2 regions of the Sporosarcina sp. P29 genome follow, and region 2 is predicted to be linked to the other one. Evidence: riboswitches for the same ligand, from Rfam matches in the RefSeq annotation. Region 2 holds a riboswitch; the other holds the start of a gene.
The links. Region 2 has a riboswitch for FMN ahead of CSV68_RS03470 (ECF transporter S component). Riboswitches for the same ligand answer to the same signal wherever they lie in the genome.

Region 1 (16,623 bases), on a different contig from region 2:
TAAAGCAACAGGAAAAATTCCAATTGCCGCTCCTTCCCACTACTACAATCGGTAGTTTCCCACAAACACCAGAAGTACGGGCTACACGGAATAAATGGAGAAAAGGCGAAATTACGAATCAGCAATACAAAGACTTCGTTCATGCTGAAATTAAAGAATGGATCGATATTCAAGAGGACTTGGGACTTGATGTCTTGGTGCATGGTGAATTTGAACGTACGGACATGGTGGAATATTTCGGTGAAAAGTTAGACGGCTTTGTCTTTACTGAAAAAGCATGGGTACAATCCTACGGTTCACGTTGTGTTAAGCCACCAATTATCTTTGGAGATGTTGCGTTCACGAAGCCAATGACTGTTGAAGAATCTGTTTACGCGAAATCTCTTACTGATCATGAAGTAAAAGGAATGCTTACGGGCCCTGTAACCATTTTAAATTGGTCATTCGTTCGTGATGACCTGTCCAGAGAAGAAGTGACAAACCAAATCGCACTTGCTTTGCGTAAGGAAATTGAAGCGCTTGAGGCAGCTGGTATTCATATGATTCAAGTCGACGAGCCAGCACTTCGCGAAGGTCTTCCATTGAAGGAAACTGAATGGAAACACTATCTAGATTGGGCTGTTAATGCATTCCGCGTATCTACTGCTTCAGTGGAGGATACGACGCAAGTTCATACGCATATGTGTTATTGTGATTTCAACGACTTTATCGAAGCGATTAGCGCACTGGATGCAGACGTAATCTCTATCGAAACTTCACGTAGTCACGGCGACTTGGTCGAGGCTTTCAATGAGTATCATTATGACAAAGGAATCGGTCTAGGCGTCTACGACATCCATAGCCCACGCGTCCCTGCAGTCGAAGAGATGACGGAAATTATCAACAAAGGTCTTGAAGTTCTCGAGCCTAACCAGTTCTGGATCAATCCGGATTGTGGTTTGAAGACGAGAAAGCGCGAGGAGACTGTTGCAGCATTGAAGAATATGGTGATTGCGACTGTACAGGCACGAGAAAAGTTAGGCGTAGTAGCGGTAAAATAACGAATTTAAGACAGTTCAAGAAATCAACACGATTTCTCGGACTGTCTTTTGTTCGTAGCGAGATGGATATAGAGCAACATGTATAGGAGTTCATGATGGGTTTTGCGCTACACAGGGACTAGTTAGAAGACGCCACCCCCTTGCAATGTCAGTGGGTGATGTAAGTACCCTCACTTGGTAAGTAGGATTGAAACGGAACCTCGAGCTTCAATCCTTTCGTTAACACACTATGAATTTGAATTACACAGTATAAAAGAGGACGCCCCGTGAAGTAAAGTAACTTCCAGGACATCCTCTTTTCACTTTATTAATAATCAGTCAAACTGCTTCGTTAGATTTGCCATCTCAATAGCGGACACTGCTGCGTCCCAGCCTTTGTTCCCCGCCTTAGTCCCTGCACGTTCGATTGATTGCTCAATCGTATCCGTTGTGAGTACGCCGAAGATTACCGGGACACCCGATTGCATGCCAGCTTGTGAAACACCTTTTGCCACTTCATTACAAACAAAGTCAAAATGAGGAGTTGCACCACGAATGACCGTACCGAGCGTAATGACTGCATCATACTTTTTCGAATCCGCCATTTTCTTTGCAATCAATGAGATTTCGAATGCGCCTGGCACCCATGCTATGTCTACATCTGCCTCGTCTACACCATGACGTTTGAACGCGTCCTGTGCACCTGAAAGTAACTTCCCTGTGATGAATTCGTTAAACCGCCCTACGACGATGCCTACCTTTAAACCCGTACCTACTAAATGCCCTTCGAATAAATTACCCATTTTCATCTCTCCTCATAAAGTTAATAAATGACCTAGTTTTTCCGCCTTTGTGTGTAAATACTTTTCATTCGCTTCATTAAAAGGTAGCTGGATTGCGACGCGTTCCACTACTTCCAATTCATATCCTTTTAAACCAGCGATTTTCTTTGGATTATTCGTTAACAAACGCATTTGCGTAATACCAAGTTCCCGTAGAATTTGTGCACCGATACCGTAATCACGTAAATCAGCAGCAAACCCAAGTTTTTCATTCGCTTCTACCGTGTCATAGCCTTGTTCTTGCAGTTCATAGGCTTTTAGTTTATTGATCAAACCTATACCTCTGCCCTCTTGTCGCATATACAACAATACACCGCGCCCTTCTTCTTCAATTTGGGAAAGAGCAGCTTGCAGTTGTGGACCACAGTCACAACGGCATGATCCAAAAACGTCACCTGTTAAACATTCTGAATGAACTCTAACTAGGACCGGTTCTAGCGTCGTAACATCACCTTTTACTAATGCAACATGTTCTTTTCCTGTCAAGGTTTCGGTATAGCCAACCATACGGAACTCGCCATAATCTGTCGGCAACTTAATCTCTGCTTCACGAATGACTAATTGCTCTCGCTGTAGACGATAATGAATGAGGTCTTGAATGGTGATTAGTTTCAAATCTAGCTCTTGCGCCATCTGACGTAACTCCGGTACACGCGCCATCGTTCCGTCCTCACTCATGATTTCACAAATTACACCGGCCGACGCGCTGCCTGCCAATCGCGCCAAATCTACTGCAGCTTCAGTATGTCCTGTACGTTCTAGTACACCACCTGACTTCGCTACAAGTGGAAATATATGCCCCGGACGTTTGAATTCGCCTGCTGTTGCATTCGTTTCCATCATTTTTACGATTGTATCTGCTCGTTCAAATGCACTGATTCCGGTATGCGTAGAGTTGTGATCGACACTAATCGTAAACGCAGTACCATGTGAATCTGTATTATTATCGGTCATCATTTGCAAACCTAGTTGTCTTGCTTTTTGTTCTGTTACGGGAACACAAATCAAGCCTCGACCTTTTGTTGCCATGAAGTTGATAATTTCAGGCGTAACCTTGTCGGCCAACGCCACAAAATCCCCTTCATTTTCTCGATCTTCATCATCCACCACGATAACAACTTTACCTTGACGTAAATCTTCTAACGCATCTTCGATTGTATGAAACATCTTCATTCACTCCTTCACATAAATCCGTGTTGTTGTAAAAAGTCTTTCGACATCGTTTGATCTGTATCTAGTCTTTTTCGCAACATGTTCTCAACATATTTAGCGAGCATATCGCATTCGAAATTGACTATATCCCCTACTTGCTTTTTCGCAATGACGGTCATTTCCTGTGAGTGCGGGATCAACGAAATCGTTATATCCGTATCCTTCACTTCGAAGATCGTCAATGAAGTACCATCCAATGCGATTGAGCCCTTATGTAATAAATAGGGATTATATCCTTGCGGTAAGGACAAGCGTATATATAACGCATTATCAACAGTTCGCTTTTCACGGATTGTGGCTATTCCATCTACATGTCCCGTGACAAAATGTCCACCCAATCTGCCATTTGCTGCGAGTGCTCGCTCTAGGTTCACAGGACTTCCCGTTGCTAATTTTCTTAAGGATGTAGAGGATACGGTTTCAGGCATAACGTCCGCCGCAAACCGGTCTTTTGAAAAGCTCTTTACCGTTAAACAGACACCATTGACCGCGATACTGTCTCCAACACTCACATCTGTCAATACAAGAGATGCAGCGATCGTTAGAGTCATAGATTGAGCACCAGGTTGTATTTGCTGAACTAAACCAATCTCTTCAATTATTCCTGTAAACACTGTTCAATCACTCTCTTTCAGTACAGCTGTGATTTTAATGTCCGGACCGATCATTTCCACACTTTCAAATGTTAACGGAAGAGCTTCACTCATCAATAGGGGGTCCAGTCCACTAATCGGTGTCAAAGATCCAATTCCACCTAGTAATTTGGGCGCTACGTAGCAAATGACTTTCTGCACAGCTCGCGCTTTTACGAATGAAGCATTAATAGCCGCCCCACCTTCTACGAGCAACGTCATGACACTACGTCTTCCTAGCTCTAGTAGAATATCTTCTACAATTAGTTGAGGTTTCTGCATTCGGATAATCTGGACATGCGGTTTCTTGAGTAACTTTTCACGTGATAATTCCGCATATTTTCCGCAAAAAATCCACGTCGGTGCTTCTGCATTTTGAATGATCTGGCTAGATTCCGGTGTTCGTAAAGATGTATCTAAAATAACTCGAATAGGATGTTGTCCACCTAGGGGCAGTCTGGTGGTGAGAAGAGGATTATCATGAAGAAGCGTTTGCACACCTACTAAAATTGCATCTTGCGTATGTCGAAGCTGATGGACATCGAGTCGTGCTTGCTCACTCGTCACCCACTTACTATCTCCTTTTGAAGTCGCAATCTTACCGTCTATCGTCATAGCTGTTTTCATTGTCACATGAGGTGTTTTGTTTTTGATAAAATGAACAAATGGTTCGTATAGTTTTTTTGCGCGTTCAACACAAACCGCCTCCGTTACCTCCACTCCTGCTCCACGAAGTTTTGCAATGCCTTTACCTGCGACAAGCGGATTTGGATCCGTTATCGCAACATAGACACGTTTGATACCCGCTTGAATAACGGCATCAGCACAAGGTGAAGTTTTACCAGTGTGTGAACAAGGTTCCAGCGTTACAAACAAATCAGCACCCGTTGCATTTGCTCCCGCCATATCAAGTGCGACTCGTTCTGCATGACGCTCTCCCGCTTGTAAATGTGCACCCATTCCAATAATTCGGCCATCTTTTACGATGACTGCACCTACCGGAGGGTTAGGAGAGGTTTGACCTGCCACATTTTCAGCGAGTTGCAAAGCCATTTCCATATAATTTTGATTCATTGAGCAACACTCCACTTACGGTATTCCTCTAGTGACAATTCTACATACAAAAAGCCCCGCAAAAGAGTATGCGGGGCTTGTAACCATGACTAAATAAACGTTATAAACAGTAATGAAAAATTCATTACATGTAGTATATACGCACTGTTCCTTCTCTCATCCAGACTTTAACTGTCGGCTTTGGAGTTTCACCAAATCCACCTTCTGCTTTAAATAAAGCATCCGGGTCACGGACTAAGAGCCTGTAAGCTCATCACCGTCGGTAGGGAATTACGCCCTGCCCCGAAGGAAACATATTCGATTAATTATGAGTCTAGCACATGTGATGACTAAATAACAACAGCTGAATAATTATTCAGATAAAAATACCCATTTGTCGACTGTAAATTGTTCCACTGCTTTCATGTTAGGAATATACCCTATACCATCTTCGGTCGGAACCGTAATATAACCTTCAGTAGCCACTACTTCTGGCGTAATAATATCTTGTTCCCAATAACGTGAAGACCCTGCTGTGTCGCCTGGCAACGTGAAATTAGGTAATGTCGTCAAGGCGATGTTTTGCGCTCGGCCAATACCCGATTCCAGCATGCCGCCACACCATACATCGATACCTTTTGTTGCACAATAATCATGGATTTTCTTCGCTTCTGATAAGCCACCCACTCTACCAATTTTCACATTAATAATTTTACAACTACCCAGTTCGATAGCTTTACGTGTATCTTCCAACGAATGAATACTCTCATCTAGACAGATAGGTGTCTTAATTTGTTTTTGCAGTGTTGCGTGATCAATAATATCATCCGAAGCGAGTGGTTGCTCAATCATCATCAAATTAAACTGGTCCAATTCTTTCAACAACTCTACATCCTCTAGCGTATATGCTGAGTTGGCATCCGCCATTAATGGTACATCAGGATAGGCTTGTCGAATGGCGCGAATCACCTCCACATCATACCCCGGTTTAATTTTCACTTTAATGCGCTTATATCCTTCTTCTATAAAGCTTGTAATATTGGCCAATAAATCTTCAACATTTTCTTCAATTCCAATGCTGATACCAACTTCAATACGTTGACGTTTCCCTCCGAGTGCTGCGGCGAGCGTCATATGGTGATGCTTCGCATATACATCCCATATCGCCCCTTCAATTGTTGCTTTAGCCATATTATTTTTGCGGATATGTCCAAATAAGCCACTTACTTCATCAGGATGTGTAATAGTTTTGCCAAGTACTGCTGGAATCAAGAAATCGCGCAGCATATGAATCGTAGTTTCGGTCGTCTCTTCACTATACCAAGGTGCCGTAAACGCGACAGACTCTCCCCACCCCTCATGACCATCCGCGTCTGCGACAGTCGCCAACAGAAAGTCTTTCTTCTGAATCGTTCCGAAACTTGTAGTAAACGGATGTTTCATCGTCATGTTCATTCTACGAAGTGTAACCGAATTAATTTTCATTGGATAAGCTCCTTTAATTTTGCAACGGAATAATGGATTTCTTGCAGAACCGATAGTATTGTACAGATTCTTCTGTTCTGCATACATCAATCAAAGCAAATCCTTCGCCACTCAGTTGCTGAAATATAGTTCTCGTCTTCATTCGCCATTCATAAGACAATTGCGGATTTTCTTTCTTGATCAATTGAATATGTTTAGGAACTGGTACTTCTATCGCTTCCGCCTGTAACCATTCATTCGTTTCCGGCAATTGCATGATCGGGTGCGCCTCATCACTCAAGCGAATTGGAAAGGGACGACTATACACTAGATTAGGTTGCCATTTCTCCAACACACGCGGACTATCAATCCACCAGGCAACTTGAAAACGATCAGTCGGCAAGCCTTTGTTTAACCCATCGTCCATTTTCCCATAGCAATCCACTATATAGTCATAACACACACCGTATAATTTTGAAGTATTCAAGTAGGCGTTGCGACTTTCAAGGGGGTCAAATGTCCAGACTATTAACCGATAGCCCATTTCGCGCGCAAGACGTAGTTGCTCTTCTTTTAACAACTTGCCAATACCTTTCATCTGAAATTCTTCATCAACCGCAAGCATATGAGAGCATAAATATATTTGGCCATTCGAATAACCTGCAAAACTATAAGAATAGCCGATCATTCGCTCCTCTAGAAACGCCCCAACAATCAATCCACCATTTTTGACCGCTGTAATAGTCTGATGGACAGGGATTGGTTCCATTCCCCAAATTTGTTTCTCAAGCATTTGCATGGAATGAATATCTTCGATAGCTGTCACTTTTCTGAGCTGTAAATCCTTCTTCATACTGTCACCTTCTATTTTTTTGATTGGAATGTTAATTCGATGGCAGTAGTCAGAATTTCAACTCCCGTTGCCAGCGCGTCTTGATTAAATGTCATGTCCGGATGGTGAAGTCCTGGTGTTAAGCCGCACCCCAAACCTAGCATTGTACTTTTAACAGTGGGCCGTTTGACAGAATAAAAATGGAAATCTTCTCCTCCAGGCGTGACAACGGTACGTGTAGTTTTCTCTTCACCCACCACTTTAGCAATCGCCTGATACAGTAGATCTTCCGCTTCAGTATTTACTTCCGCCGCGACCATTTCTGCCATTACTTCATAGTTGATTTCTACATCGTATTGTTTTTCTATCGCTTGAATTACACGCTCTACCTTTTCGTATAATTCATCCATAACTTTATTTTCCTGTGCGCGTAAATCCAAACTGAATTTTGCATTTCCTGGTATAATATTTGCAGATTCGCCTCCCGCTTGGAACATCGTCATCTTCGCCGAATGAGAAACCATTGGATTACAATGAATAGACTGTAAACCTCCCACTAACGAAGCGCCAACCTCAATGGCATTCTTTCCTTGATGCGGTCTTGCGCCATGTGCTTCCGTTCCTTTTATTGTTCCACTAATCATTTTCGCTGCACCGTGACGCAGTGAGGCAGCGGAGCAACCGTCAGCCATTTCATCTGCAGCCCGTACATGAACGCCAAATAAGTAATCTATATCATCGATCAACCCTTGCTCAAGAACAGCTAGCGCACCTTTCCCTTTCTCTTCTGCAGGTTGGAAGAATACTTTTAATGTTCCTTTTTGAGGAATTCCACGTTCTTTAGCCATAAGCAACGCGCCAACTCCCATTGTCATATGTCCATCATGTCCGCATGAGTGATTCGCTCGATAGACACCGTCCACTTCTTGCCACAATGCATCTATATCTACACGTAATCCAACTATTGGCTTGCCTTCACCGATCGTCACATATAATCCCGTTATTCCGTCGAAGACATGTACATTAAATCCTTCACGCTCAAGATATCCCTTCAAATATGCCGTTGTTTTTGTTTCTTTCCAACTCACTTCCGGATGACTATGCAAATGCGCAAACACTTCATCCAATTTCGGCTTCAGTAACTGTACTTGCTCATTCATTAAAGCGCCTCCCAAAATCTACTATTCATTGTTATATATTGAATTATTTAATCCTGACTTTTCAAACTTCTCAATAATTCTAACATAAAAAAGACTTCTCTTTCACGTTGTGTGAAAGGAAGTCTTTTTCGCATGGTTTAAAAAGTCCAAAGGATCATCATGCCAAATAATAACGTCATGTAATTGACTGAGTATAAGAACATGAAGTTAGCCCACTTATAATCATCTTTTGCATAGAACCCGTAGATACTAGCCGCAATATATCCAAGGTTCATCAATGTCGCGATGAAAATGAATGTAGTGCCGAACATCGTTAATAAAAACGGTAACGGCAATAAACATAGTACATACACGAGCATTTGGCGTTTAGTAAAATTAAAGCCATAAACGACAGGCAACATCGCCACATTAGCCGCACTATAATCTTTGTACTTCTTCATAGCGATCGCAAATGTATGAGGCATTTGCCAAATAAATAGTATAGCAACCAAAACAATCGGTACAACATGATCCGCCGGCATTATAGCTGCCCACCCAATGAGAGGGGTAACTGCGCCTGACACACTACCAATGACCGTATTTAAAGTATATTTGCGTTTAGACCACATGGTATAGGGTATTACATACGTAAACCATCCGATAAATGCATAAATTGCCGCTTCTAATGTAGTGAATAATAATAATAACATTCCAATTCCCGATAATATCAAACCAATATTTAATACGGTTTTTAAAGCAAAATTACCTGTCACAGTCGGACGGTTTTTTGTTCTTTCCATCACCGTATCAATATCAGAATCAAACCAGTTATTCATTACAAGCGCACCTGCAACAAGAAAGGTGCTACCTATCATGGTTAGCAGAAACACACCCCAGTTACCGGTGAGTGTCATACCTGAAAAATATAGTGCCAACCAAAACCCCGTAAAAACCGGAAATATATTCGCGATGAGTACAGGTCCTTTAACTAATGATTTAATATCCGAGAAGAAGGTAGACGCCGAGCGGCTTTGAGTAGTACTCGAAACAATATGGGCTTCTTTCGTCATATGGGTCCGTTCTCCTTTTACGTTACATTTAAATATTTTTTCCATTCGTACATATAACTATATCATTTTCTTAAAAGCAAAATCAAAAAATCAGGACAATTCCTTATAAACTGTTACAAAGATTTGTCCGAAGTGCATAAATAAACATATTGTATGATAAATTTTCCTTTTTTATACACAGTCAGCATACTATAAATTATCATTTGTCTCCATTATTCGACAAAGCCTGACCCTATACCCCTTATAGGCTAGCACCTCCGTTCACCCACCATGATCCATCGAACACCGTTTACTTTTTTCATTACAAAACACAGCTAAACATCTCTTTAAAAGCGCATAAAATCAATAGTTTTCTAAATAATTAAATTGATATTAATTTAATTATCCTGTAAACTCGTTTAATAGTACCACGAGAAAAATGATGGTTTTTCCTTGATCTCTTGAACTATCTACACATTATATCTCATGTCTGATTTTAAGAGATTCGAGCAAAAAACAGCATTTCGTGATGAAAAAATATAAAAAAGAAAGGGTTTGATTTTTTGAGAAGGATTATGTTGTTTTTATCTGTCTTTACATTACTACTATTAACAGCGTGCGGTAATAGTGACAGCAAAGATTCAATTAGTACAATTAAACTGGCAGATGCAGGATGGGATAGTATTCGTATCCACAACGGCATTGCACAAATTATATTAGAAGAAGGCTATGGCTATGACACGGAGATAGTAAACGGTACTTCTTCTGCAACATTGCAAGCGTTGCAGCAAGGTGATCTACAAGTGTATACGGAAGTTTGGTCTGATAACTTGGGTGATGCGTATACAAACGCAATTGACAGCGGAGACATTGAATCCGTATCGACAAACTTCGACGATAACTCACAAGGCCTGTATGTTCCTACATACGTTATTAAAGGCGATCCAGAGCGCAATATTGAAGCAGTAGCTCCAGATTTAAAAACTATTAAAGACTTAGAAAAGTATCCCGAACTATTCAAAGATCCTGAAAACAAGGATAAAGGACGGATCATCGGTGCACCATCTAGCTGGATAATTAGTAAACACTTAGATGAAAAGCTAACTACTTATGGATTAAATGAAAAGTTTACGTATTTGGCTCCAGGTTCAGACTCATCTATCGTAGCGGACTTAGCTAGTGCATATAAAAAAGGTGAGCCTTGGGTTGGATATTACTGGTCCCCTACTTGGGTGACTGCAACATACGATTTAACTCTTCTTGAAGACGATCCATTTGATCAAGAGGCTTGGGATAAAGACAAGTCTGGCGCATTCCCTCCGAATGATGTTTTCGTCAGCGTTCACAAAGACTTGAAAACACAGGCTCCTGAAGTAGTAGAGTTCTTAAGCAATTACGAAACTAGCAGTGCATTAACTGAAGAAGCATTAGAGTATATGGGCGATAATGAAGCGAGTCCAGAAGATACTGCAAAATGGTTCATGAAGGAAAATGAAGAACTTTGGACTTCATGGGTACCTGAAGATGTTGCTGAGAAAGTAAAAGCAGCACTGTAATACTTCATAGATTTACGGGGTGGACGCTTTCCGCTCCACCCTTTTTAATTTGCACTAATACTAAAAGTAGAGAAAGAGAGGGACAAGCTAGTACGTCCTAGCTTACTGCCTATGAATGAATTCCCTAACGTCAGAATACCTATAGGAGATTATGTGGAGAAGTTTATTGATTTTCTTGCAATGAACTTTGGTTGGTTATTTGATTTTATCTTCACTATTGCTTCCACTACTATCCGAACGATTGAAACCGCTTTACTCGCAACACCTTGGTGGGCCATTATGATTATTGTTTTCCTACTTGGTTGGTATTTAAATTCCATTTTAAATGGTATCATGTTTGCCGCCTTTATCTTTTTGATTGGTTCCTTTAATTTATGGGAAGATACGATGACAACAGTTGCTATTATCGTCATTTCTGTTGTTCTATCCCTAGCAATCGGTATTCCAGTCGGTATCTTGATGGCATTTAGTAAAACTTTCTCTGTCATCATGCGTCCTCTATTGGATGCTATGCAGACGATGCCTACTTTTGTCTACTTGATACCTGTAATATTCTTCTTCCCTCTTGGGAACGTTCCTGCAATTATTGCGACCATCATTTACGCCTTACCACCAGTTATCCGTCTAACAGAACTCGGTATTCGAAATGTTGATTCTGAAGTGATTGAGTCAGCAGAATCATTCGGTTCTTCTCGAAATCAAATGTTGATGAAAGTACAATTACCACAGGCACTGCCTACTATGATGGCAGGAATTAACCAAACCACGATGATGGCTTTATCCATGGCCGTTGTTGGTTCTATGGTTGGTGCTCACGGTTTGGGTGAACGTGTACTATTCTCGATTAACCAAATCAATATTTCACTAGGATTCGAAGCGGGTATCAGTATCGTGTTCTTAGCGATTATTATTGACCGTTTAACAAATGGAGTGGCAAACCGCCTACAAAGTACAGGGAGGAGATCAGCATGACCGTAAAACTTAAAGTAGAAAATGTCACTAAGATCTTTGGTCCTCGCCCTAAGAAAATCATTCCAATGATTGAAAAAGGGGCTTCTAAGCGGGAAATCCTTGAAAAGACTGGACATACTGTAGGTGTCTATAACGCCAACATGGAAATCATGGAAGGTGAAACTTTCGTAATTATGGGCCTATCCGGAAGTGGTAAATCAACACTGATCCGTTGCTTCAACTTATTAAACAAGCCTACGTCAGGCGCAATCTATGTAGATGGTGAGAATATTGTCAAATATAATAAAGAACAACTGAAATTCTTCCGTCAGAAGAAAATCGCAATGGTTTTCCAGCACTTTGGATTATTCAGCCATAGAACGGTTATAGAAAACATTGAATACGGTCTGGAAATCCGCGGTTTATCAAAAAGTGAACGCCGCGATATAGCACAAAAGCATATCGATACGGTTGGCCTGAAAGGATATGAAAATCAGTATCCTGATGAATTATCAGGCGGTATGCGTCAACGTGTAGGTATTGCCCGTGCTTTGACGAATGATCCTGATATTCTTTTAATGGACGAGCCATTCAGTGCGCTTGATCCGCTCATTCGCAGAGAGATGCAAATGGAGCTTTTAGATATCCAGACACGCCTCCAAAAAACTATCATCTTCATCACGCATGATGTCAACGAAGCATTCCGTATCGGTGACCGCGTGGCGGTTATGAAGGATGGTCACGTAGAGCAAATCGGTACACCGGAAGAGTTGTTAGAAACACCCGCAAACGATTATATTATTGACTTTACTCGTGAAATTGACCGTTCGAAAGTGTTACAAGCAATGAATATTATGTCAAAACCATTAAGTGTCATGAACGGCAAAGATGGTTTGCATGTAGCGATTAAGAATATGGAAGAGCACGGCATTTCCAGTGTCTTCATTACAAATCGCGAACGACAGTTGCTTGGATTGGTAACAATTGACGGTGCGATCGAAGGTGTCAAAAACAAAAAAACATTAGAAGAAGTGATGACAACCGATGTATTGACCGCTACTCCGGAGGAATATGTTCAAGATATTATTCCACGTGTACTGGATTCTAAATATCCACTTGTTGTTATAGATGAAACGAACCGTATTGAAGGTATTATTTTACGGGTTCATGTACTCTCAAGCATTATTAGCAACTCCGCTGAAGAAGAGGAAGACGAGGATATACTGATTACTCCTATTGAAACAGTTAATGTAACTAAATAACCAAAAGGGAAGAATGGGCAACTGCCCACTCTTCCCTTTTTTATTAATTCTTTCCGGAAACTCCAGCACTTTCAAAGGTTGCCATTTCATTGACCATTAATACAGCTGATTGAATGATACTGAACGCAACTGCCGCCCCAGTGCCTTCTCCTAGACGCATAGACAAGGACAATATAGGTTCTTTTTCTAAGTATTGAAATGCTTTTTGGTGCCCAGGTTCCATCGATTGATGACCAAGCAACATATATCCAGCTGCGCCTTTGCTTATGGTCTCCGCTGCACAAGCTGCCGCAGTGGAGATAAAGCCATCTAAGATAATGGGAACGCGTTTAGAAGCTGCCGCAAGCATCGCCCCTACCATGGCTACCAACTCTAGACCGCCGACCTTACGTAGCACATCATAGCCGTCTAAAGGATTAGGTTGATGAAGAGCTAGTGCCTCCCGAACTACTTTAATTTTATGAAGATGTTGATCAGACGATATTCCTGTTCCGTAACCAACTAGTTCTGCTGGATCTAGTCCTGTTATAGCCGCCACTACAGCACTGCTTGTCGTTGTATTACCGATTCCAACTTCCCCTACTACTAGGCAATCCACACCTTTTTCAAACAATGCTATCGCTTCTTCATAGCCAATCGTCAGTGCCTTTTCCACTTCTTCCTGGGTCATCGCCTCGGTGCGTAAGAAGTTCTCTGACCCTTGTCGAATCTTCCGGTCTTTCACCGGTTCTGGAAATGAGTCCCCTATTACACCCACGTCAACCAATGAAAACTCTGCTTGTTGCTGTCTGCTGAATACATTGATTGCCGCGCCACCTACCGCCATATTCTCTACCATTTGACGTGTAACAAGTTGCGGAAATGCGGAAATCCCTTCTTCTACAATTCCGTGATCTGCTGCGAATACTACTACACCTAATTGATTAATGCTAGGTATTTTTCGACCTTGTATCTCAGCCAATGTAATCACAATTTCTTCAAGTTTCCCTAAACTTCCAACAGGTTTCGTCAGTGTATCTACATATGCCTTCGCTTCCACTCCAGCTGATGTGTTTAATGCAGGGATCGTATACTGTTTCAAGTGATGACCTTCTTTCTTAAATATGTATAAGTATTCTTCTAGTTCTCTTTTAAGTATATCAGTAGACTATAATGTGTATCCAATTAAATATCTAGTATGCAAAGAATGTCGTTTAAAGGTATACTGTAGTTAGCGGATATGGCACACATTACGCTAGTTACATTACTATCAGAAAAGGGGCGATCCACATGATTAGTGAAAAATTAGCACAAGCGTTGAATGAACAAATGAACAATGAATTCGCCGCAGCACAAACCTACTTATCCATGGCATCTTACTGTGAATATCGCAATTACAACGGATTTGCGCACTTCTTTCTACAACAAGTAGAAGAGGAGCGTCATCACGCAATGAAAATTTATACTTATTTGAATGATCGTGGGATTCGTGCGATTATTACAGAAACACCTGCACCAGCTACTTCTTTTGATAACTTAGTACACACGTTTGAAGTGGCATTATTACAAGAAAAAGAAGTAACAAAATCATTTTATCAAATCATGGATATGGCATGGGAAGAAAAAGAGCACGCAACGATTTCTTTCTTGAATTGGTTCCTTGACGAGCAAGTAGAAGAGGAAGCGACATTCGATAGACATATCGAGTATTTAAAGCGTATCCGTGAAGATAAAAACGCACTGTTCATATACGAGAAAGAAATTTCTACACGTTCATTCGAAGCCGAATAAAAAAACAGGCAAGTTAGCGGTCCATAGACCTCTTGCTTGCCTGTTCTATTTCCGTGATATGGTTCAAACACGTTTCACATATACACTGTTTGTGTAGTTCTTCTTTTGGTATTTGTCGAAACACTTCTTCCGGAAAGTGCTTCTTAGTACACCAGCAACGCTCATCACTCGCGATTGTAGTACCACACAAGTTATTCCCCCTGCAAATCGGACATTCGCTTTTCATATATTCCCCTTTCTACAACCGATGCTTGTCCAACTCGGCCGTATTTTTCTTCTCTAACTCTTCTACACGATCTTCTAATTCCTTATTTCGTTTCATACTTTCCATTGAATACAAACCTGCTAGTAAAGCGACCACAAATGTTGCGTAGTTAAACCACTCCATACATTCCGCCCCTTTTTACTTTTGTTTTTTCAAATATATTTCATATACTTTTTTCAATGTGTCAGGTGTGAGTTCCATATTATTTTCATACATGTATTTCACTGCAAAACCTAGCGCCACCGTCATAGATCCGGCCACACTTGCGGCAACGACCATTCCCGCACCTGGAATCACTTTAACAATTTGACGGAAAGCCGTTTTTCCAACATTCCCTACTATGGTTGCTATAATAAGCTCTTTGGCATGGTCTTTCGTAATCGGTTTTCCATATAATGTAGACAACTTCAACATGAGGCCCACTTGCAATGTTGTCAACGGGATAAAGTCAGCACCCGGAATGGGAACTGCTCCAATTGCAGCAGCTGATGCACCGGCTGCGAGAATCCATCGTTTGGCAATGGACGATTTATCAGCCATGTTTGCTGCGAGTAAAAGATCTTTATTGGTATCTTTTAATTGCTGAAGAATTTCTTTTTGCAGAAATTCCATTTGCTCCCCTGTCTTTGACGAGATAGGAATAACTGGATAGGCAAACCCAGTATGCTCCAAAACATAGTTCAATAAACTCGGAATATCATCAGCTGCATCTATTTTATTTAGCACGAGAATGATTTTCTTGTTAAGCGTGGCTATTTTATTCAATGATTTTAGTTCCGTATCTGACAATACCGTACCCGCAGCATTCAAGAAGAAAAGAATCACATCTGCTTGATTATAAAATTTCAGCGTCTCATTTGAATGTTCTTGATAAATATCATCAAGTCCTGGTGTATCAACAAACAGTATATTATCTGTGTAATAAAATTTTTTAACTTCCTTCGTTTCCCCAGGTTGCGCTCCCACTTCCGCTACATCTTTTTGCATCAGACGGTTTAGTGTGGACGACTTCCCCGCATTGACGTCCCCTACCAATGCAATAAGGATTTCCTTTTTTAATTGCTCATTGATTAGATCAGATTCTTGTTTAAACACTTCATCAAATGATTCATCTGACATGAAATTCGGTGTTTTCATTGTAGCACTTCCCTCTGTTAAATTTGATTATTCTGACTACCTTATTGTGAAAAAGAGCATCAGTCATTCACTCTCTTTTGACTGATGCCCTACGCTATTTATCTAATTACTTAATAGTACGGTGAAATCAAGATATACACAAGTACTCCGGTGAAACTAACATATAACCAAATAGGCATCGTCCAGCGTGCAATTTTGCGGTGACGCGGGATCTCCATATTCCATGCTCTTGCGACACTTGTTAATGCTAATGGAACGATTGCAGCTGCTAGCACAATGTGTGAGAACAGGATGAAGTAATAGAATCCAGCTAAGAAACCACTACCGCCAAATGGTGTAGACTCCGATAAAAAGTGATATGCGACATACGTCACTAAAAATAGAGCGGTTGTGCTAAACGCTGCGTAGATAAAGCGTTCATGCAGTTTGATATTCTTTTT
Region 2 (16,623 bases):
GATTTCTCATGTGTAAGTAAGTAATAATGTCTTCCACTACTTTGTCATTAGCAGTAGCAGTTAATGCCAATACCGGTGCTCTTTCTATATCTGAAAACAGTTCTTTTAATCGTAAATAGTCGGGCCTGAAATCAAAGCCCCACTCTGAAATACAATGGGCTTCATCTACTACAAAAAAAGCAATATGTAATTGTTGAACAAGTTGTCGGACAGATGGTTGCATCATCATTTCAGGCGATAGGAAGATGAATTTATACTGCGCTAAAGTAGAAAGCGCCAATTCTTTTTCTTGCCTAGATAAAAATGAATTGATTGCGACAACACGCTTTTCTTTATGTTTTCGTAGATTGGCTACTTGATCTTCCATTAATGCAACGAGAGGAGAGATGATGACCACTGCACCATCGAGAATGTATGCGGGTAATTGATAGCAAAGTGATTTCCCCATACCCGTCGGAAAAATTGCTACAGCATCCCGCCCAGCCAGTAACTCAGTAATGACTTCCTGTTGTCCAGGTCGAAATGATTCATAACCAAACTTTTGATACAATACTTCCTGAAGTTCCATCAGCTCTCCCTCCTTCCAATGATGATGATCAATCGCAGTTGAAAATACGATAATTCAGGGCACTGTTGTTTCAATAGACGCAATCGTTTAGTCTGCAACTGTTCAACATGACGCCAAACTGTATCCCTTTGTTCTTCCGTTATAAATTCTTTATATGGAAAACTCTCCATATTCGCTGCCATCTCAATAAAATGATCTTCTATTGTACTTAATTTCAAATTTCGTAAAGATGCAATTTGCTCTACCGAATAGCCCCGCTCGAATAGTTTCTGTGTCCGTTCCGCAGATTGTGTCAAATACGTGTCAACTCTGCAACCTATCGCTAATTCTGACAGCAATGGCAAGTTGGGATGATGTTGTAAGTAATCGAGCAACATATGTAACGCTTCTAAATAATACAGCTGTATAGTTTTGACCGACATGTTGAGACGATCCGCCATCTGCTCCCAAGTTGATCCAGTAAGCTTGTATCCCGTCAATCGACCGCTCACGATCGTACATTGTAAATCCGATAATGAAGAATGAGTAAACACATATTCCAATTCTTTTCGCAATGACGTGGATAGACTGATCATGCTACTTGATTGATTACGTAAGAACCCTTTGATAAATTGCTGGGTAGGCAACTCCTTCTGGATCGGCATAAACATCGTTTCACCACTGCGTAAATTAGACAAGGTCTGCACTAACAATGCCAACCGTCTAGCGAACTCTCTTTCGAGTCCACGGTAATTCCAGCCATTAAATCGCCACATCTCACTACCCGTCGCCATCTGACCTTTTGCCGTCACATAGACGAGTTCATTTATATAGATCAGATCGTCCGCTTGCATTCTCTCTAGAGCTTGCTGAAATTCGCTTGCCGTCAAATGTGGCAACAATGCATAGTATGATTTAACTTGATAATATTCAACGTCTTGTAACGTCTGTCCCGATTTTTTTCCACGAAGTATATGATAAACACCCTGCGCTGAACGCTCACCATGGAGGCGTTGGAAGATCGTTAATAAGATGGAATCAAAACTCATTTGAGCTCCCCCCTGAAGAAATAACGTTTTTTTGTTGAAAAGTGATGAAAACAGCTTTAGAATAGAGTAGATACAAAATAGGTTGAGTGAATGGAAGAAGGGAGAAAGACAAATGTCTAGCAAAAAGTATACGATTGTCGATCAGGATACGTGTATAGCCTGCGGGGCCTGTGGGGCTGCTGCACCGGATATCTATGATTATGACGATGAGGGAATTGCATTTGTTATTTTAGATGATAACACGGGAAACACTGAAGTTCCAGAAGAACTGATGGAGGATCTCGAGGATGCATATGATGGCTGCCCTACCGATTCAATTAAAATTGCGGATGAGGCCTTCGAAGGCGATCCATTAAAATATGAAGATTGATTCAATCCCAACAACACTTCCAACTATTGGATGTGTTGTTTTTTATTCATCGGCCTCAGAAGTTAGGCTGAAGGCTGTTGGGAAGGGAATTGCCGTTCCAATCCCTGCGACGAAAATGGGCTTTAATTAGTATAGTGGATTAAAAATAGAGTGGCATTCAATTTTAAACCCGATATGCATTTGAACTTCAATAATTAAACGACAATAAAAAACGCCAGGCTTCCTATTATTCAGGGAGCCTGGCGTGTATTTGTTTAAAACGATAATTTCTTTTGTTGCTGAAGAATCCACTTCTCCATGCTTCTATATAACATCAACGTGATGGCTAATAGCATTACACCCTTGACCAAGTTGAACGGTAAGATTCCTAATATAATCATCTGATACAGCGAGTCGCCTGTAACTGCTGGCATACCTAGGAAATATGTGTACATTGGCAAGAACACTAAGTAATTTAATACGCTCATACCTACTGCCATTGCTACCGTACCCGCGATCAAACCTGATGCAAGACCTTTAGCTGAACGATACTTCGTGAAAATCCAGTAGATTGGCATAATGAATAATACACCTGTCACAAAGTTTGCAACTTCTCCTACCGGTACTCCTGTCGGGCTTCCTGATAAGAACCAGTGCATGACGTTCTTCAATATCTCTACGCCTATACCTGCAACAGGTCCCATCGTCATGATTGCCATAACAGCAGGAATCTCACTAAAATCGATCTTTAAAAATCCAGGCATTGCCGGGATCGGAAAGTTGAACTGCATTAGCACAGTTGAAATACTTCCCAAAATCGCCACCAAAATTAGCTTACGTAACTTCTTGTTATTCACTTGTTCCTCTCTCCTTTTGCGATTCACTTCAAAAGAGGAAAGGCTGGCTCATCTGTTGTTCCGCTAAAAATCCCTAAAGCATAAATGCTTTAGGGAGAGTTAAATGCACTGTTAAGAACAGATAATTAACAAACTTATCCGTCAGGAAACAAGCACCACTTTTGCGTACACAAAAAGATGGCTGCACCTTCACCTTCTCCCATCCAGACTATACTGTCGGCTCCGGAATCTCACCAGAATCAGCTGTTAAGCTCGCGGGCTAAAAGTAGAATTCTACTTCATTTCCGCCGGTCGGGAATTACACCCTGCCCCGAAGATGAATCAATATTTAATTATGAACCTATTATAGCGTAAAAAAACTGTTTTGTAAACTTCACGAGTTTACAAAACAGAATTATTCGTTAATTAAATACTTTGGATTTGAACCAATCGGCTTTTCCAATGGTTGAGTGAAGTCAAAATGATTCCATTGTTCCTGCGCGATTTGATCAAATTCTACCTGTTTATCGAAACTTGCCGCCGTCAGCAAGATTCCGTCTAGTAGTTGCATTGCTTCTTCTGATTCCATTTTATCTAAATCAAGCACATCAGTAAATTTTACGTTAACAATACCTTTAACTTCTTTGACTGTGAAGTCTATTCCTTTAGGGACCAAAGTCGAATAGATATCATTTGGTGTCTTCTTCATGTCACGCAAAGCTTGCTCTACCGTTTCAGAGGTCTTGCCGAAATTAGTGGAGAGTACTGCTTCTCCATCTGATTTTAAAAATCGATAGTAGGCTTGATGTGAAACCGCTCCTGACAAGGCAATCGGTTCATCCACTTGACCTACTTGTTCAAACGTTATTGTAGATGCATCTTCTTGCAAAAACTTTATTTCATCGTATCCTTGAAATGTATCTTGTACAGATAAATTCAACATCTCAAGTGTCGCACTCGACGTATCATAGTTATGGTTTGCAGCAAACTTCATTTGAACTTGCTTACCGTTTGAGGAGATCATCGCTTTATACGGATGGTACTCTATAAATCCAAGTGCTTCTTCATCTATTGTATTTGCATACTCATTATACAGTGCAACTGTATCCGGCGATGCCCCTAAGCCTTCAGGAAGACGTTCATTCGGTATTAGGAATGTTATAGGAACAATGGTTGCCTGATCGGTAGCCAGGCCAATATGAAACGCTGTGTGATCCAGGACGTCGGCAGGATAGACAGCGTACGAAAGCGGAGCTGAAACTTGCCTTGTAAACACGGCTGCATCACTCGCGTCATTCGACTGCATTTCTTCACTATTCTCCATCTCGATAGTATCAGCTGTTTCGTCTGTCGTTGCTTTATCCATCGATACTTCATTATTTTGCTGAATGAATGTCGGCACGATGATGGTGAGCAATACAATGGCAGCAACAGCTGCAATGATTGGTGGCCATTTTGACTTGGAAGGCTTTTTTATAGGCTCTTTCGATTCAGAAAGTCTCGAATCTTCTTTTAACCGTTGCAAAATTTCGTCTTTGGTACGCTGATCTTTAACGACCGGCATGTCACGTAAACGTTTTTCAATATCGTCTTCATTCCACTTGTCTTTGCTCACCTCATCACCCCTCCCTCACGGAACGTACTTCCAATTTCACCTGCAACGCTTTGATCGCACGATGTTGTGTCGTTTTCACTTTGCTTTCGGTCCAACCTAAGACCTCAGCCGTTTCTGCAACTGATAGATCCTGAAAGAACCGCATGAGGATGACCATTTTCTGATCACCCGTACATGTGTGCAACGCTTCAAGCACTTGCTTCTGTTCTTCATCCGCTTCAATTAAATGTTCAGGCAAGCGATCAGTTGAAGCTAATTGCTCTGTTTCCCAATCAAAATGAATATTTGCATGTTTCTTAATTGTGGATTGTTTTCGGAAATAATCAATGGAGACATTTTTCGCAATCGCAAACAGCCAAGTTTTCTCAGAGCTTTTCCCTTCAAAACGGCCATATGATTTGAGTACACGCACATATACCTCATGCATCAAATCTTCCGCTACTTCTCGATTGCGAGTCAAATAGGTGAGGAAGTTGAATACGTCACCGTTATAGTCTTCATATAATCGTTGAAAAACGGAATCATCCATTCAATCCCCTCGCTCTATAATAGTAGTCGGTTCAGTTTAGGAAAAGTTTCATTGGTCTATTGGTTCATAAGGAAGTGAACAGATAAAGATGGTTCCTTTTTCTTTACCACGCGTAGCTAAAATCGCCCCATTATGTGCTTCCATAATATTTTTGGCAATGGCTAAACCAAGTCCTGTACCGCCTTTTCCTCTTGTTCTTGCTTTATCCGCCTTATAGAAACGCTCAAAGACGAATGGCAAGTCTTTTTCAGGTATACCGACACCTGTATCGGCTACGGTAATATCAAGCATTCCAGTAGACCGGAAGACACCTAGTGTCACTGCTCCACCGTCTGGAGTATGTCGGATGGCGTTATCAATCAAATTAGTGAATACCTGCTCAAGCCGATCTTCATCAGCCGTTACCAGTAGCGTATTCAATTCTTCCGATTCCAAAGACAAGTCCACTTTTGCATCTTTCGCTACTTGCGAGAACTTTGTTACCATACGTTCCAAGAACTCTACTATTGATAAAGGATTTTTATTTAGTTGAATGTAGCCGGACTCCATTCTTGCCAAATTCAGCAAGTCTGTGACGAGGCGACTCATACGCTTAGATTCATCATGGATGATCTGAACCATTTCCAACCGTTCTTCCTCACTGCTCACAACATCGTCTATGATGGCCTCACTATATCCTTGCAACATCGAAATCGGCGTTCGCAATTCGTGTGATACGTTGGCAATGAAATCCGAACGTAATTTATCCAGTTTATGTTGTTCCGTCATATCACGGAATACAGCCACCGCTCCTCGAATACTATTTTCACTGTACAACGGGCTGATGGAAATTACATAAAACTGTCCACCCAATTCCAACTCATCCTCGACTTCTTCGGCGAATGAAATGGCATGCTCTAGCATATGAAAAACTTCTTTAGGCAACGGATGATGATTTTTCTGATTATATCCATACCATTTTTTCAACAATAACTCAGCTTGCGGATTTTTCAGAAGGATTGAATAATCTTGATTAAACGTCACGACTGCATCTGTCATAGATGTAAGAATGCTCGAGAGCTGTTCTTTCTCCTGCTTAATTACTTCAATATTATATTTCAACTGCCGTCCCATTTGATTGAACGCAGTTGCCAATTGACCAATTTCATCTTTTTGTGCAACTGGTAAATGGGTATCGAAATTTCCTTTTGACAACTCAAACGCCGCCTGTTTCATCTTACGTAACGGCAATGTGATACGTGTAGATAAGAAAAATGCAAAGAATGTAGTTAAAATAAATGCGATGAATGCAGATAGGAAGACAATATTCGTCGTGCTTTTCGTCGTACGGTGCACAGCATCAAGACTTTGGTACATAAGTACACTCGCTTGCTCACCGCTTACCCGTTCGAATGGATAGGATAAAATCAAAAATTGCTCCATGACGTCTTTCTCTGTCAATGAAGGCAATATCATTTCTTTCATTTTTTGCTTACCCAATTCTGGCGACTTGAATAAGCTGCCTTCGGATAGCAATTTATCTTCAATTTCATCTTTACTTGAAGACGTATGGAATGAATACAACACATCCCCCTGTTGATCAACGACAATGGCATTGGTCTCCACATCCAAGATATCATCGATAATCTGGTTCATAGACTGTTTCATGGAGGGATTCGTTTGCCCATTATAATCATTGACGATTTTGCTGATGGTAGTTGCTTCCCTCTGCAATGACTCTTCTGCTTGTTTCGTATGGAAGTTATCTAGAAACTCTAACAGGAACAGAGTGACAATAAACAGGACAAAGGAAACGAGAAGCAATATGGTGGCCCATAGCTTCCCGACAATTGAATTCCATATTCTAATCATTCGTTTGGAACCTCGAACTTATAACCGACACCCCAAACGGTGACAATCATTTTCGCTGCCCGTTCTGAAACACGGCTCAATTTTTCACGTAGCCGTTTGACGTGTGTATCCACTGTGCGCAAATCTCCAAAGAATTCGTAATGCCATACCTCTTTTAGCAATTGTTCACGATCGAATACTTTGTCTGGTGATTTCGCTAGGAAATATAATAACTCATATTCTTTCGGTGTTAAATTAACTTCCTTACCTTCAGCTGTTACGCGATGTGCATCATGATCAATCGTCAGCTGCGGGAAGACTACTAAGTCTTTCGATGTTGTGTTAGACGACACATTTGGGAATGCAACAGAACGTCTGAGCATAGCTTTTACGCGTAAGACTACTTCTCTTGGGCTGAATGGCTTGACGATGTAATCATCTGCACCACTTTCAAACCCACTTACACGGTCTGCTTCTTCACCTTTTGCTGTCAATAAAATAACAGGTGTCATAATTTTATTTTCACGCAGTTCAGCTAATACTTCCATGCCATCTTTTTCAGGCATCATCACGTCGAGCAATATACAGTCATATTGTCCAGCAAACACTTTCTCTAATGCATCTGCTCCATCGACTGCTTCTTCAATTTCATAACCTTCTCTAGATAAATACATATTCAACAGGCGACGAATGCGATCCTCGTCATCCACCACTAAGAGCTTCACAGTTTCTTCCACAGTTCATTACCCCTTTCGACAACCTTCTATCACCATTGTACAATTACTGACCTATAAAAAGAAATAAAAAGACTGCATGACAATTAATGTCATGCAGTCGAAGATTATGCGTATGAGTGTAAACCTGCAATAATTAAGTTTACGGCAATTAAGTTGAACATGATAATAACAAATCCGATGACAGCAAGCCATGCAGACTTCTTACCTTCCCAACCTCTTGATAGACGCAAGTGAAGGAATGCAGCGTAGAACAACCATGTAATGAGTGCCCACACTTCTTTCGGATCCCAACCCCAGAATCGTGACCAAGCTTCATGTGCCCAAATCATGGCGAAAATCAACGCACCGAGCGTGAAGACGGGGAAACCAATCAATACAGCACGATAGCCGATTTCATCCATCAGTTGAGAATTCGCCTTCTTCGCCAACGGTTGGAATACCGCGGCAAGAGGTTTGCGTGCGATTAAGCGTAATAATACGTAAAGCACTGAACCTACAGCTATAGACCAAACAAGAGAAGACATTTTTTGTGCATTGATAATCGGAGGTAATTCAACCCAAGGTGTCATTTTCTCCGGCGTCATCGCTTCATACTCATTCATTCCGAATAACGGAGGTACGTGATACGTAATTTCAGCTGGTGCTTGATCTCTATCTATATACGTGAATTCTGCTTCATAGTCCATGACTTTGAAAGTCGTAGAAGATATGACAAAACCAAGAACTAGAACTAGTGTATACATAACTGCTTCTATCCAAAAGCGTGATTTAGATTTTTTCGTCATATCGATATTCTTCACTAAGAATACAAGACCCGCTATTGCACTGATCGCCAGTATGGATTCACCAATAACCGTCGTGATTACGTGAATAAACAACCATTTACTTTGAAGTGCAGGAATTAGTGGAGTGACATCAGTTGGGAACATCGTTGCATATGAAATAATGATAATCGCAATGGGCAACGCGAATAATCCAAGTGATGGTGTTCGGTAAATAATATACAACAGGATAAATGCCCCTACGAGCATCATGCCGAACGCAGTTGTAAACTCGAACATATTACTAAGTGGTGCGTGACCTGATGCAGCCCATCTTGTAAAGAAATAGCCTAAGTGAGTAAGGAACCCAATGATTGTAATAACTAGACCAATCGTTCCCCATTTACTATTATGATATGCTTTTTCTGATTTCGACTTTTTTATAGCGCCTCCAAAAAAGAGTGTCGCTACTAAATAAGCAACAAATGAAACAAATAATAAGTTACTACTAATGGTTACTAAGTCCATATTTCCTCGTCCCCTTCCTGTTCTGGCTTGTCCAACTCAGGATCCTGACGATCTATATAAGCAGGCAAGTCTGCAGTTTCTCGTAATGTATCCAGCTCTTTTCGTAAAGAGAACCAGTTTTTATTCGTATGTGCAGCAATCAATAGATGACCTTCTGTATCTTCTTGGATCCATACTCTGCGATGTTGCCAGTACATACCTTGAATAACACCAATCATAAATACTAGGCCACCGAGTAAGAGAATATATAAAGTTTTATCTTTGCGGATGGTTAAACCTGAAATGTTTCGAGTCTCGGCAGCTGCGAACTTAATCGCATAGTCGTTCTCTTCTACTTCCAGCGTTTGACGAATTGCAACGAAACTCTTTTCACCTTTTGGCTTATCCGGTGTGTTCATTTGAAAAATGAACGCTGGATTATTCGGAACAGGTGATTTCGAATAGGGTTCCCCGTCTTTAATTCCATCATAATCTGGATAAAAACCGAGCATATTGACAGTAGAGCCATTTCCAAGATCATATTCCTTCTCTGGGTCACTTAAATTCACCGTAAATTCTCCAAGAGATTCTTCAGAAGATTTATTTACCAAATGGAATGTCATGTTTTTAAGCTCGTCCAGTTTATAATCCATCTGGAAAACATTATATCCATCAAACTTCAATGGCTTGTTGACATTGATGGAGTAATCCTCCACTTTTTTAAGACTTTCACTACCAGGTAGTGCTCCCTCTTCTTGTTTATACAATGTAACGTCTGTTGTATATGATTTGGCGATCGTGCCATTCTTATCCAACGCCTCACCGAATACTTCTTCTGCTTCTTCTTTTGTATAATTCTCTAAAGTGAACTTTTTATTTTCAAGTACATAACCTGGTGCTCCGACGATATTACGTGTTTCTCCTTCACGGAGCCACATCGCTTCGTCAACATAAAAACCAGGAATCCCTCTCAGCAGAATGCCCGAAATGAAAATAATTAATCCGACGTGGTTAATATATGGGCCCCAACGTGAAAATCGATGTTTTTCAGCTAAAATTGCGCCATTTTCCGTTTTCACATTGTAGCGCATTGCTTTTAGTTTCTCTTCTGCTTTTACAAGTGACTCTTCTGTATTTTGAACATCACCTTCTCCGAAAATCCGCTGACGCTTCATAAAGGATGGATGACGACGTGTACGTTGCTTTTTAAGTGATTTATAAAGCGGAACCACACGGTCAATACTTGCGATAATAATAGACGTTGCAAGCATACCGACCAGCACTTTAAACCACCAGCTATTATACATATCATATAAGCCTAGCTCATAATAAAGTTTTCCTACCGTACCATACAAACGCTCATAGTATTCCAAATAGCCTTCCGGCGTAGTGGCAGGTACATAGAACTTCTGCGGAAAGATGGTTCCAATTGCTGACGCGATTAATACCGCCGCAATAATACTAACGCCAATCTTGACACTGGAGAAGAAGTTCCAAATTTTATCGACAATGGAACTCTTATAGGTTTGAGATCTTCTAGAAGATCCTTCGTAGCGCATATCTACAATATCACTTTTCTTTGCTTTTTCAGATAAGGGACGACCACACTTCTCACAAAGCTCTGTACCATAAGGATTTTCATGCCCGCATTGGCATTTGATTTTGCTCATTGAGTAACAATCTCCTTACTTTGGTTGAATGCTTTCTAAATACTCGTAAATTTGTTGCTCTGTCATTCCCTGTTTAATGACTTTCGTAATCTTTCCTTCTGGATTGATGAGGAAAGTTGTAGGTAATGGTTTGATATTATACAAATCCATAACGGTTTTGTTCTTATCCCATAACATCGGGAATGAAAGGTCCATGTCATCTCTAAAAAGTTCTATTTTCACTTTGGGTTCTCCTACGTTGACAGTAAGGATATGTACACCTTTCGCTTCAAAGTCTTTATAGAGATCCTCCATGTGAGGCATTTCCTTTTTACAAGGTGGACACCATGTACCCCAGAAATTCAGGAATACGCCTTGTCCTTTATAATCCGATAACCTATGTTCATTTCCTTCTAAATCTACAAGCTCGAAATCAGGCGCTGTATCACCTTCCGCCAAGACTTTCACTTTATCTTTTGAAGTAATTGCGTAGATAAGAATTGCAGCTAAAATTAATAGAAGGGCTGCTCTGCTAATTAGCCTGATAGTCTTTTTATTTTTTTTTTGGGCCAATCATGTAACCTCCTGTCTAATTTATGTCCCAACTGCTATTATACCAAAACATAAAATCAGTTGGCTCGGCACTAGTGATAGGTTTGTGAACTTTTGACACTTTCTTAGCCGATCTTTCCTGTTTCTGCTAACACGCGTAGTTGTTTCAATTCATGTCTCGTTAGTTCACGCGCTTCTCCGGCATTCAATCCACGTGTAGTTAAGTTAGCAAACTCTTCACGCTTCAATTTTTGCACGGGACAATTAATTGCATCAAACATTCTTCGTACTTGACGGTTACGTCCTTCATGAATTGTGATCTCGACAATTGCAGAATTCGTTTTTTTATCCGAGCTTGTCATTTTCACACGAGCAGGAGCCGTACTGCCGTCATCTAATTCAATTCCTGTCTCGAGCTTTTTGAGATCATCGCGAGAAGGGATTCCTTTTACTTTAGCTACATACTTCTTTTTTATTTCAAATTTCGGGTGAGTCATTAAATACGAGAAATCACCGTCGTTTGTCATCAGCAATACGCCTGATGTATCATAGTCTAGTCTTCCAACTGGGAATATTCTCTGGCTGACTTCCGGTACTAAATCCATTACTGTTTTACGACCTTTTTCATCATCAACTGTAGAGATATAACCGCGTGGTTTATAAAGCAGATAATAGACAGGTGTTTCTTTCGTCAATTGAACGCCTTCCACTTCAATTGTGTCCATTCTGCTAACTTTTGTCCCAAGTTCCGTTATGACTTTACCATTCACTTTAACTAAACCGTCCAAAATTAGTTTTTCTGACTTTCTTCTTGATGCTACGCCGGCCTGTGCCAATACCTTTTGTAATCTTTCCATGGGTTCCTCCTTGATGTTACATACTGAAAAAATTATGTCATACTTTCGGGTAAATGAAAAGAAGACTGACCTGTGTAGGTCAATCTTCGAAATAGTATGTTTTCTATTCACTTTTCGGACTCGATATCTACTGCTACCGTCTTAATTGGTTCTGTCCCTAAATAAATAGACCAATAGCCTTTTTTCTGTGGTTCATCTGCTTGAGGAATCTGTAACACATTGGACAACATTTTCTTCTCTTCTTTCGTTACGAGTAACTTAACAGATTGATCTAGCTTTGCGATCATATGAGGAAATACTTGATACTTACCTTTTTTCACTGCAGTATACGATTGATATTCAGAGAATACTTGCTCGGATAACTGCTTGTGGACTTGCCAATCGTTTCCATTGTTTAATGTAACGACAATGACGGACTTGCCATCCTTTTCGAAATAGGTAGCCAATGTACGTCCTGCTGCTTTTGTAAAACCTGTTTTACCTGCAACAGCAGTCGGTTCAGATATCACTAGGCGATGTTTGTTTTGCCAACTGTTTTTCCCCTGTTCCGTTTCAAAAGGATAGTTCTTTGTAGAAGCTATCTTACGAAATTCTGGATTCTTCATAGCAAAATACAACATTTTAGCCGTGTCATACGCAGAAGAGAGATGATGCTCGCCGTGTAAACCGGATGGATTCATGAAATGCGTTTGCTCTAGGCCATGACTTTGCGCTACTTCATTCATTAGATAGACGAATCCTTCAAGTGAGCCACCCGCATGTTCAGCGAGCGCTTGCGCTGCATCATTACCTGAACGAAGCATTAAGCCATACAGTAAATCTTTTGTCTTCATTACTTGACCCGTTTCGAGATAAATGGATGACCCTTCTGCTGTCGCGGCTTGTGAAGAAATGACCGTTTCCTCTTCACTGGGCTTTAACTCCAAAAAAGTATAAGCCGTCCACATTTTAGTTAAACTGGCGATAGGAAGTGGAACATGTTCATTTGATCCCATCAGTAACCTACCATTCTCTCCGTCTATCACTGCATAAGACGAACCCATAGCCTGGCTACTTGCGGCATTCATCAATAAACCGATGATCAGTAGAGCGATGACCGAAATCTTTTTCAAGCATCATGTCCTCCTTCTTCTGTTATGGAAAATGCTTCTTGGAATTTCGTCATGAATAAATCCGTTTCTTCCGACGTTTCTTGTTCTTCGTCAAGTGATAGTGGCGGCATATCTTCGAGCGACGCCAATCCGAAACGATCTAAGAAGAAAGTGGTTGTTCCATATAGAATAGGTCGACCTGGTCCATCCATGCGCCCTACTTCTTCTACAAAGCCTTTGCCGGCCAACGAAGACAATGCCCGCTCGGACTTTACACCACGCAAGTCATCAATCTCTACACGCGTCACAGGCTGCTTGTAGGCGATGATGGCAAGTACCTCGAGTGCTGCTTGTGTAAATGTAGAAGGTTTTGGATCTTCTAGCATTCGTTTGATGTCATCTGCCCATTTACTCTTCGTCACCAAGCGGAAAATCCCGCCGTAACTTTTCAACGTGATGCCACGTGTGTCATCGTCGTCATACGCAGCTTGCAAGAATATAAGTACTTGTTCTGCTTTTTGCTCTTCACATTCCAATAGCGCAGCTAGTTGTGCAATTGATAAGCCTTCTTCACCTGCTACGAATAAAAAGCTTTCCGTCATCCCGACGAAACGTGTTTCGATGTCCATTCCTATCATCCCTTCACATCAACGAGATTCGTAATTCTTCAAAATTATTATTTTGTCGCACTTTCACTTCTTGTAACTTCATCAGTTCAAGCAACGATAAAAATGTTAATACGAGTTCGGGCACAGTCGTCGTTTCAAAAAGCGCATGAAAATCACATTCTCCACCGCATAGTTCCAACTTGCTCATGATCGATGACATCTTATCCCCGACAGATTGCTCGGATTTTGTTATACTCGCAGTAAGAGGCAGTTTCAGCTTCTTTCTGTGTAACATTTTTTGAAATGCACCAATCAAGTCAAAAACATTCAGCTGTTCTTCTGACTCGGTTACAAGCGGTTCACCATAATCCGTTAAGTCTTCAGGTTCTTTGGTGAAATGCTCATCACGGTGCGCCGCCGACTCACGAAGCGAGTTTGCTGCTTCTTTAAACTTCCGATATTCCATTAAGCGGGCAATCAATTCTTCACGCGGATCTTCCTCATAACCGAATTCTTCGATGAACGCTTCTTCTTCATTGACCGGCAATAGCATTTTGCTTTTTACTTCCAGCAACGTCGCTGCCAGTACAAGGTATTCGCTTAATTCATCCAATCGAAGAACTCGCATGGCATGCAAATGTTCTATGTACTGCTGTGTTAGCTCCGCCATGGGGATGTCATAAATATCAATTTCAAGCCGATTGATCAAATGCAGCAACAGATCAAGTGGCCCTTCGAAGACTTCGAGTTTTACACTATAACTCATTTTACCAACCTACCTAACCAGAAAGGAATGATTTGGATGAACCCTTACTACCATCCTCTTTTTCTACAGTTTATTGTGTATTTCAACGACAATCAAGATTATTTCGAATGCCATGAGGTGCTGGAGGAATATTGGAAAGAACAAGAGAACTTTTCAAAAGACCATCCACTGACAGGGTATATTCTTATGGCTACCGGATTATACCATTGGCGCAGAGGAAATACAGCAGGTGCTTCTCGTACTTTAACTAAAGCCATCACACGCTTCCGTGAAATGCCTGTACAATTTGGCGACTACCTTGAAGATGTGGCCATTGATGAAATTATCATGCAGCTGGAGCATTGCCTTACACGCATTGAATCAGATGAAGATTTTTATTCATTCCAACTTCCGATCTCTCCAGAGTTAAGAGTTAAAGCAGAGAAATCCAAGCCTCTGATTGCATTACTGCCCAAAGACAGCGCGTCTGTTATTCATAAGCATATGCAACGGGACAGGTCAGATATTCTTTTACAACGTGAAGAAAAGAAGAAGGGCAGAGGTTAAAGATCTGCGCCTTCTTCTTTCCTTAAACAACTTTGTATAAATGGTTCGGTAAAGTCAGTACCTTGACAACCGTACCCTGGATAGATTTCTTGCAATTCTTTCATCATCTTAAATGCAATTCCTTCTCCACGAAACGATGGATTGACGGAAATATGCTGAACAGTGTACATCTTGTCAGTGTCGTTGACTTCTACCCCTATTAATCCGATGTAATCTTCTGCCTCTTTATAAAGAAATAGCTGCCACTGTTCAACACTTAGATATTGCTGTACAGTCTCTTGCAATTTGCATAACATCTTTTCACTAGGGATATAAGATAAAAAGCCCATAGCAATTTTCTCTTGTGCCTTCTTAAAACGAATAAGATTCAATAGTAACCCCTTCTTTTCAGAAATCCTTTGTACAGTCTACACCATTAGCTCGCTTACTTCAACTAGCGCATTATTTATAGCGCGGATCGATCACTGGGACAACCAAGTACCAATAGATGACTCCCCAAATTATAGCGACAGCAACAATGGAAGCAAAAAGAATAATGTTTTTCTTCTTCATCAGAAATTCTCCTTCTCATCTAATTGTAACGGAAGGTCCAATTTAATGATGTCTTCGTAGGTTTCGCGTCTTACCACTAATTGATGTTGTCCTTTTTCTACAAACACAACGGCAGGTCGAGGCAAACGATTATAATTGCTGGCCATGGAGTACGTATAGGCTCCTGTACAAAAGACAGCTAGTAGATCACCGGTTTCCACATTGGGTAAATCGGCATTTTCAATTAATTTATCGCCAGACTCACAGCATTTCCCTGCTACTGTCCATTGCTGGTCATGTGGCTCGTTCATCCGATTAGCAAGCGCACTGGAATAGTGTGCGTCATATAAAGCCGGACGAATATTATCAGACATTCCGCCATCTACTGCTACGTATGTACGGACACCCGGCACAACTTTCGTACTGCCAGCAGAATAAATGGTCGTTCCTGCATCTCCGACAAGCGAGCGGCCGGGTTCAATCCAAATTTCAGGAATTGGATACTCACATTCCTGCGCCATCTTTTTCACTACATCTGCCATTTCTTCTACATAGACAGCTGGCTCAAGCGGCGTATCTTCCTCAGTATAACGAATACCAAATCCGCCACCTAGATTTAAGACAGGACAGATAAATTGATAATTCTTCCGCCATTCAACCATTCTTTCCATTAGCACTTCTGCTGCGAATTTGAATGCATCGGTTTCAAAAATCTGTGAGCCTATATGACAATGCATGCCTAGGAATTTAATAAATCCATGATCATGCAATGCTAGGAACGCTTGATCCGTTTGGCCATTTTTTAAATCAAAACCAAACTTTGAATCTTCTTGGCCTGTCGTAATATAGTCATGAGTATGTGCTTCAATTCCCGGTGTTACACGGATTAAGACATTCATTGTCTGCTTTCGTTCATCTGCAATTTCTTTGATCATGTCGATTTCTAAGAAATTATCGACTACGATGCATCCAATTTTTTCTTCAAATGCGTATACTATTTCTTCTCTGCTTTTATTATTACCATGGAAATGAATCCGCTCGCGTGGGAATCCTGCCGCTACGGCCGTATACAATTCCCCACCTGAAACAACATCAAGGGATAACCCTTGCTGTTCTGCCAACTGATAAATTGCGATTGAAGAAAAGGCTTTACTCGCATAAGCAACTTGTGCTTTAATATCCTTTTTCTCAAACGTTTCTTTAAATGCCTGCGCACGCTCTTTGAATAACTCTGTATCATAGACCATGACTGGTGTTCCGTAT

Region 1: it holds a riboswitch for FMN, as region 2 does, so the genes downstream of both, ribD (bifunctional diaminohydroxyphosphoribosylaminopyrimidine deaminase/5-amino-6-(5-phosphoribosylamino)uracil reductase RibD) here and CSV68_RS03470 (ECF transporter S component) in region 2, are expected to answer to the same signal.

Annotation. Positions count from the first base shown of each region.
Region 1 is NZ_PDYX01000001.1:334,322-350,944, forward strand. Features, by position in the region: gene metE (5-methyltetrahydropteroyltriglutamate--homocysteine S-methyltransferase) at 1-1,040, shown strand, start outside; gene ribH (6,7-dimethyl-8-ribityllumazine synthase) at 1,355-1,822, opposite strand; gene CSV68_RS01580 (bifunctional 3,4-dihydroxy-2-butanone-4-phosphate synthase/GTP cyclohydrolase II) at 1,835-3,028, opposite strand; gene ribE (riboflavin synthase) at 3,043-3,687, opposite strand; gene ribD (bifunctional diaminohydroxyphosphoribosylaminopyrimidine deaminase/5-amino-6-(5-phosphoribosylamino)uracil reductase RibD) at 3,691-4,779, opposite strand; FMN riboswitch at 4,924-5,073, opposite strand; gene menC (o-succinylbenzoate synthase) at 5,131-6,243, opposite strand; gene CSV68_RS01600 (GNAT family N-acetyltransferase) at 6,257-7,075, opposite strand; gene CSV68_RS01605 (M20 peptidase aminoacylase family protein) at 7,087-8,214, opposite strand; gene cyoE (heme o synthase) at 8,352-9,263, opposite strand; gene CSV68_RS01615 (ABC transporter substrate-binding protein) at 9,806-10,798, shown strand; gene CSV68_RS01620 (ABC transporter permease) at 10,952-11,770, shown strand; gene CSV68_RS01625 (quaternary amine ABC transporter ATP-binding protein) at 11,767-13,011, shown strand; gene cobT (nicotinate-nucleotide--dimethylbenzimidazole phosphoribosyltransferase) at 13,055-14,092, opposite strand; gene CSV68_RS01635 (ferritin) at 14,281-14,781, shown strand; gene CSV68_RS01640 (cysteine-rich CWC family protein) at 14,795-15,007, opposite strand; gene CSV68_RS17110 (hypothetical protein) at 15,020-15,169, opposite strand; gene CSV68_RS01645 (Era-like GTP-binding protein) at 15,185-16,183, opposite strand; gene CSV68_RS01650 (DUF420 domain-containing protein) at 16,294-16,623, opposite strand, start outside.
Region 2 is NZ_PDYX01000002.1:311,726-328,348, forward strand. Features, by position in the region: gene CSV68_RS03455 (RecQ family ATP-dependent DNA helicase) at 1-568, opposite strand, end outside; gene CSV68_RS03460 (YpbB family protein) at 568-1,596, opposite strand; gene CSV68_RS03465 (ferredoxin) at 1,709-1,966, shown strand; gene CSV68_RS03470 (ECF transporter S component) at 2,221-2,802, opposite strand; FMN riboswitch at 2,990-3,124, opposite strand; gene CSV68_RS03475 (GerMN domain-containing protein) at 3,197-4,396, opposite strand; gene CSV68_RS03480 (RNA polymerase sigma factor SigX) at 4,401-4,925, opposite strand; gene CSV68_RS03485 (ATP-binding protein) at 4,974-6,776, opposite strand; gene CSV68_RS03490 (response regulator transcription factor) at 6,773-7,492, opposite strand; gene ccsB (c-type cytochrome biogenesis protein CcsB) at 7,597-8,781, opposite strand; gene resB (cytochrome c biogenesis protein ResB) at 8,772-10,430, opposite strand; gene resA (thiol-disulfide oxidoreductase ResA) at 10,446-10,982, opposite strand; gene CSV68_RS03510 (pseudouridine synthase) at 11,087-11,818, opposite strand; gene CSV68_RS03515 (D-alanyl-D-alanine carboxypeptidase family protein) at 11,926-12,930, opposite strand; gene scpB (SMC-Scp complex subunit ScpB) at 12,927-13,538, opposite strand; gene CSV68_RS03525 (segregation/condensation protein A) at 13,552-14,283, opposite strand; gene CSV68_RS03530 (DUF309 domain-containing protein) at 14,320-14,829, shown strand; gene CSV68_RS03535 (GNAT family N-acetyltransferase) at 14,826-15,200, opposite strand; gene lysA (diaminopimelate decarboxylase) at 15,381-16,623, opposite strand, start outside.